Regions from separate parts of the Staphylococcus muscae genome, predicted to be linked through region 2. Evidence: riboswitches for the same ligand, from Rfam matches in the RefSeq annotation. Region 2 holds a riboswitch; each other region holds the start of a gene.
What was found. A riboswitch is a leader RNA that binds a small molecule or an ion and turns the genes downstream of it on or off. The one in region 2 is predicted to bind S-adenosylmethionine.
Positions count from the first base shown of each region.

Region 1 (2,277 bases), 370 kb from region 2:
CACTTGCTTCATGTACAATTACGGGCATATCTGCTATCAGTAATTCTCTCGCAGATAAAAAGTTAGATTGATGTTCATCTGGTTCTAACCAAGGATTCGACACATATGAAGGTCGAGATGAATATACGACATCATTTGAATACAACTCAGCCATTGTTAAATAAGACTGAGTATTTTTTACATCGGTCATAATAAATGCTCCCTTAATAATTGATGTTCCTGTTGTATCTTCTCAAGCTGTGCTGGATCTTGAATTAATTTTGCGCCCATCAACGCAATAATTTTCGCCCCTTTAATTAGCGCCTTGTCTCCCATTGGACTTGCTGCTGCTTCTCTAAAACGATGTGTATGCCCTACTAAGCTTCTTGGGCCAATTTTCACATGTGGATGAATCGTTGGTACAACGTGACTAACATTACCTGTATCTGTTGAACCAAATCCAAAGTCATCATGACTGACTTCTTCACCAAGTTCCGTTGCATATTTCTCAAAGAGGTCATCTAACAATGGGGATTTAATAAATTCGTTTACACCATTTTGAATCGGTCCAAATTCATAGTTACAGCCCGTTTGTAATGCTGCCCCTTTGGCAATATCATGCACTCGTTCAGTGAGAACATCCAGTGATTTTCGTGTTGTCCCTCTCGTGTAAAAACGCGCATGTGTAAAGTCAGGAATAATATTCGCTGCTTTCCCACCATCTAAAATCACACCATGTACACGTTCAGACGATTGAATGTGTTGACGTAACTGTGCAACACCATTGAAAAAACTTAGCATTGCATCAAGTGCGTTACGTGCTTCATACGCATTTTCCGAAGCGTGTGCACTACGTCCAAAAAACTTAATATCTAACACGTCAACTGCAAGGGTATGAATCGTTGGATATGTTTCATTACCCGGATGAATCATCAATGCGACATCAACATCTATAAGCCCTTCTTTCACATAAGATGCTTTTGCAGAGCCATTTTCGCCACCTTCTTCTGCCGGACAACCGTATACGATAACGGTACCGCCAATCTCGTCCACAACTTGTTTTAATGCCACACCAGCTAATACACTGGCTGTTCCAATGATATTGTGTCCACAAGCATGTCCAAGTCCAGGTAAGGCATCATACTCAGCCAAAAAACCAATTCTAGGGCCTGGTTTATCAGATTGATAAGTTGCAATAAAGCCTGTCGCATGACCTGCAATATCACGTATCACTTCAAAATCATGCTGCTTTAAATGATCGATTAATAATCGTGATGCGAATAATTCCTCATTCCCTAATTCAGGGCGCTCATGTATTTGATGACTCATGTCCAAATAGTTCAGCCTATGATTATCTATATAGTCTAGGATCTGTTGTTTTACTGTTATCAATATAAAAGCTCCTTTCAAAAAAATATCAACCTTGTACGAGCGCTACATTTATCAAGTGCGATATGTACAAAGTTGATAATATCTTGTCCATGTCATTTATCTGTCAGCTAACTTGCTGTTGGATTTAGCACCTTTATCGTCACCGATGAGGTTGCAGGGCTTCACAGGGCCAATTCCCTCCACCACTCTTGATAAATTATATTTAATTATTACTTATTCTATCGGATTTACGATTATTTGTCATGTCATTTTTTCAATATTTTCTAAAATCTTTATAAAAGACGTATTTATATCTATCTAACAACAGGTACTTTGCATCATATATTTTATTGCTTTCAAATATATACCCACATCGTCAAAATTCAAATCATGCCCCTGTTAGTTTCTTCTGAATATGATAAAATAACGATAAACTATAAAGGAGGCGTTATCACAATGCCAAAAATGAATGTTGAAAGTTTTAACTTAGACCATACTAAAGTTGTTGCTCCTTATATCCGCTTAGCTGGTAAAATGACTGGGAACAATGGTGACGAAATCCACAAATACGATATTCGTTTTAAACAACCAAACAAAGAGCACATGGAGATGCCTGGGCTCCACTCATTAGAACACTTGATGGCCGAAAATATTCGTAACCATTCAGACAAAGTGGTAGATTTAAGCCCTATGGGATGCCAAACTGGTTTTTACGTCTCATTTATCAATCACGACGATTATGAAGATGTATTAAACATCATTGAAAAAACGGTACAAGACGTTCTAGATGCAACGGAAGTACCAGCATGCAACGAAGTACAATGTGGTTGGGCTGCTTCTCACTCATTAGAAGGTGCAAAAGAAATTGCACAAGCCTTTTTAGATAAGCGTAATCAATGGCACGATGTCTTCGGTGAAGGATAAGTT
Region 1 is NZ_CP027848.1:997,603-999,879, forward strand. It holds gene ldmS (L-aspartate--L-methionine ligase LdmS) at 1-190, opposite strand, end outside; gene C7J88_RS04960 (M20 family metallopeptidase) at 187-1,368, opposite strand; SAM riboswitch class I at 1,465-1,569, opposite strand; gene C7J88_RS04965 (S-ribosylhomocysteine lyase) at 1,807-2,274, shown strand.
Region 1: it holds a riboswitch for S-adenosylmethionine, as region 2 does, so the genes downstream of both, C7J88_RS04960 (M20 family metallopeptidase) here and C7J88_RS06830 (O-acetylhomoserine aminocarboxypropyltransferase/cysteine synthase family protein) in region 2, are expected to answer to the same signal.

Region 2 (2,277 bases):
TTGCAGTCTTTACGTATCAGGGTGTCCATTTCGTTGTCCAGGATGTTACAATGTCGCAGCACAACATTTTCGCTATGGTGAACCCTTCACAGATACCATCGTTGATGAAGTGATTGCAGCTTGTGAGCCTTCATATATTTCAGGGTTGAGCATTCTCGGTGGTGAACCTTTCTGCAACTTAGCAGTCATTGAACCGCTTATCCGTGCTTTTCGTCATCATTTCGGTCATGCGAAAGATATTTGGGTGTGGACAGGGTATCAACTCGAGTATTTGTGGCGTCAAGATGATGAACGCAAAGCACTTCTTCAAGATATCGATGTTCTTGTGGATGGCATGTTTGTACAACATCTCTATCGTCCTAACCTTGCCTATCGTGGATCGTTGAATCAACGGGTGATTCATATACCGACCTTTGGCGAAACATTATCAATAGGAGATGCAATCTATGTTGAATAAACTTCTCGGAATTTGAAAAAGATTGGTTGACTTTCGGAATTTTCTGATATATGATAGCGTTACATTTAAAAGTAACAGGTGACAATAAATATATCTTATCAAGATTGGTGAAGGGACAGGCCCTATGAAACCAGGCAACCTATTGAGTTAGGTGCTAATTCCTGCAGGTGATATAAACCTGAGAGATAAGCCTTTTATAATCAAATCAACTATTGATTATACGAATAGATGCACGCAGGGAATCTTGATATAATTTGAGATTTGCCTGTGTGCTTTTTATTTATAGGAGGAAATCATATGACGGAATCATTCGAATTTGAAACATTACAATTACATGCAGGACAAGAGGTAGATGCAGTGTCCAAGTCACGTGCCTTACCAATTTATCAAACGACTTCATTTACATTTGATGATACAGGGCATGCGGCGAGATTGTTTGGCTTGGAAGAAGTAGGTAACATTTACACACGATTGACAAATCCAACAACGGCTGTGTTAGAGACACGTGTTGCGGAATTAGAAGGTGGCGTTGCGGGTGTTGCAGTGGCGTCAGGTATGGCAGCAATAACGTATGCTATCCAAGCTGTCGCACAAAACGGCGATCATATCGTAGCGAGTGACAAATTATATGGTGGCACACATACACTTTTCAGTCATACATTGCCTAAGTTTGGCATTGAAGTGACATTAGTAGATACAACGAACGTGGAACAAATTGAAGCAGCAATCCGTCCAAATACGAAAGGCCTTTTTATTGAAACAATCGGTAATCCAGAAGGGAATATTGATGACTTTGATGCTTTAGCCGCTGTGACAAAGAAACATGGTATTGTGCTTATTGTCGATAATACATTCGCATCACCATACTTGTTCCGTCCGATTGAACACGGTGCGAATATTGTTGTTCACTCAGCAACAAAGTTTATCGGTGGTCACGGCACATCAATGGGTGGTGTCATTGTGGACGCGGGTAACTTTGACTGGGACAATGGTAAGTTTCCAGGATTAACTGAACCAGATCCGTCATATCATGGTCTTGTATTTCATCAAACATTTGGTGAAGTCGCGCTCGCATTCAAAATTCGTACGACACTATTGCGTGATACAGGCGCAGCGCTGTCACCATTCAATGCCTTTTTATTAACACAAGGCTTAGAGACGTTATCATTACGTGTTGAACGTCACGTTGAAAACGCAGAAAAAGTAGCACGTTATTTAGAAGCACATGATCAAGTAGCATGGGTAAAATATGCTGGTTTAGAATCAAACGAATACTATGAAAATAAACAGCGATATTTACCAAAAGGTGCGGGATCTATCTTTACATTTGGCGTGAAAGGTGGTTATGAAGCAGGTAAACAGTTCATTGAAGGATTGGAACTGTTCTCATTACTCGCTAACGTAGGAGATGCGAAGTCATTAGTGATTCATCCAGCATCCACAACACATCAACAATTAACAGAAGAAGAGCAACGTGCTGCAGGTATTGAGCCGGAAACGATTCGCTTGTCTATCGGTATTGAACATATCAATGATATTATCGCTGACTTAGATCGTGGCTTTGCGGCAATTCAATCATAAAACACAAAACACTTCAGATTCCCTTCACACAGGTTTCTGAAGTGTTTTTATGTGTGTAATTCAATAAAATGAGCATTAAAAAAGTTGACAAATGAATAAAAAACGTCATTGCACATTTGTCTAGGCTCATGTATAATTCTAATCGTAATGATTACTATTTGAAGGAAGGCGTCTAATAAATGAAGAAAAGTTTAAAAGTAGTAGCGACAGCAGCACTTACAAGCTCGTTATTAGTAGCA
Region 2 is NZ_CP027848.1:1,364,840-1,367,116, reverse strand. It holds gene nrdG (anaerobic ribonucleoside-triphosphate reductase activating protein) at 1-457, shown strand, start outside; SAM riboswitch class I at 550-649, shown strand; gene C7J88_RS06830 (O-acetylhomoserine aminocarboxypropyltransferase/cysteine synthase family protein) at 755-2,038, shown strand; gene adcA (zinc ABC transporter substrate-binding lipoprotein AdcA) at 2,218-2,277, shown strand, end outside.

Region 3 (2,277 bases), 620 kb from region 2:
TATCCACCATATGTGTCAACGATAATTTTTCTACCTGTCAGACCTGCATCACCTTGTGGTCCACCGATAACAAATCGACCTGTTGGATTGATGAAAAATTTTGTTTCAGCATCTAATAACGCCTGAGGTACTACTGGATAGATAACATATTCTTTAATGTCTCGTTGGATTTGATCAAGTGCTACTTCTTCATGATGTTGTGATGAAATAACAATCGTATCGATTCGTTTTGGTTGATCATTCTCATCATATTCAACAGTTACTTGTACTTTTCCATCTGGACGTAAATAGTCTAATGTGCCATCCTTTCTAACATCTGTCAGACGTTTCGCTAATTTATGTGACAAATCAATTGGCAGTGGCATAAACGATGCCGTCTCATTTGTTGCGTAACCAAACATAAGCCCTTGGTCACCTGCACCAATATTTAATACTTCGTCATTCGATGCGTCTCGATATTCTAACGCACGGTCTACACCTTGTGCAATATCAGGAGATTGCTCATCTATCGCAGTTAATACAGACATTGTTTTATAATCGTAGCCATACTTAGCGCGTGTGTAACCAATCTGTTTAACTGTTTCACGTACTACTTTAGGAATATCAACATATGTCGACGTTGATATTTCCCCTGCGATAAGTGCCATACCTGTTGTTACTGTTGTTTCACAAGCAACACGTGCATGACTATCTCCCTTTAGAATTTCATCAAGTATTGCATCTGAAATCTGGTCAGCAATCTTATCCGGATGACCTTCAGTAACAGATTCTGAAGTAAATAATCGTTTATTATTTGTCATAATATGCTCCTTTAAAAATAGATTACGAACACTCTCTTTATCTGAGCTCAAATAAAAAGAGCCTTTCACCACTACGGCACATACATAGAGTGAAGGCTCAACGTCCATTCGCTCTTATCGTTCAGGCTATCGCCTGCAAACGGTTTGGCACCTTTCTTCGCTAAAAGAGGTTGCTGGGTTTCATTGGGTCCATGTCCCTCCACCACTCAGGATAAGAGAATCCGTTGCTTTTATATTACATAAATTTTAATCATGTGTCAATTTCACAAATCTATTTGAATATAGAATTACAATAATAATGAAAGCGCCGTCAAAAAGCGATGATTCTCGCTAAATATAAACAAAAATCCACTATAAAATTACTCAAAAACATGTGACATTTTTTTGGATTTTTTGTGGGGATTATTAGCTAAATATGTTATACTCTTTAATTGTAAAGGCTTACATTAAAGAAGAAACTATTGGAGGGATTCATCATGTCATTTGATACAAGTGCACTGAATGCATTGATTGACAAGCCTACTTCTCATCTGCAGCTTACAAAAACTGAACTCTACAACAAAATTTTGAGTCGTGGCGAGGCTGAATTAACAGAACTTGGAGCAATTAACGCAAAAACTGGGGAATATACGGGGCGTTCTCCAAAAGATAAGTATATCGTTAATAATCCACAAGTCATCGATGACATCGACTGGGGTACTGTAAACCAACCTATTTCTGAAGACAAGTTTTTAAATCTATACCATCAAGTATTAGAGTATTTAGATGCAAAAGACGAAGTGTTCGTATTTAATGGCTATGCTGGAAGCGACAAAGATTCCCAACTAAAATTAACAGTTGTGAATGAATTTGCATGGCATAACCTTTTCGCACAAAATATGTTTATTCGTCCACATTCTAAGAGCGAAGCAGAAAAAATCAAAGCAGACTTCACAATTATCTCTGCACCGACATTTAAAGCAGATCCTGAAAAAGATGGTACACGTTCTGAAACATTCGTCATCGTGTCATTTAAACATAAAACTGTACTGATTGGTGGTACAGAATATGCTGGAGAAATGAAAAAATCTATCTTCTCTGTGATGAACTACCTACTCCCTAAACGAGATATTATGAGTATGCACTGTTCAGCTAACGTAGGACGCAAAGGTGATGTTGCATTATTCTTCGGTTTATCTGGTACTGGTAAAACAACATTATCAGCTGATCCTGACCGTAAGTTAATTGGTGATGACGAACACGGTTGGAACGAAAATGGGGTATTTAACATTGAAGGTGGTTGTTACGCAAAGGCGATCAACTTATCCGCTGAAAAAGAACCACAAATTTTCGATGCCATCCGTTACGGTACGGTACTAGAAAACCTTGTTGTGGATGAACATGGTTACATTGACTTTGATGATAATAAATATACAGAAAATACACGTGCAGCATATCCTATCGAACATATTGATAATATCGTTGTACCATCAAAAGC
Region 3 is NZ_CP027848.1:748,423-750,699, forward strand. It holds gene metK (methionine adenosyltransferase) at 1-800, opposite strand, end outside; SAM riboswitch class I at 912-1,018, opposite strand; gene pckA (phosphoenolpyruvate carboxykinase (ATP)) at 1,277-2,277, shown strand, end outside.
Region 3: it holds a riboswitch for S-adenosylmethionine, as region 2 does, so the genes downstream of both, metK (methionine adenosyltransferase) here and C7J88_RS06830 (O-acetylhomoserine aminocarboxypropyltransferase/cysteine synthase family protein) in region 2, are expected to answer to the same signal.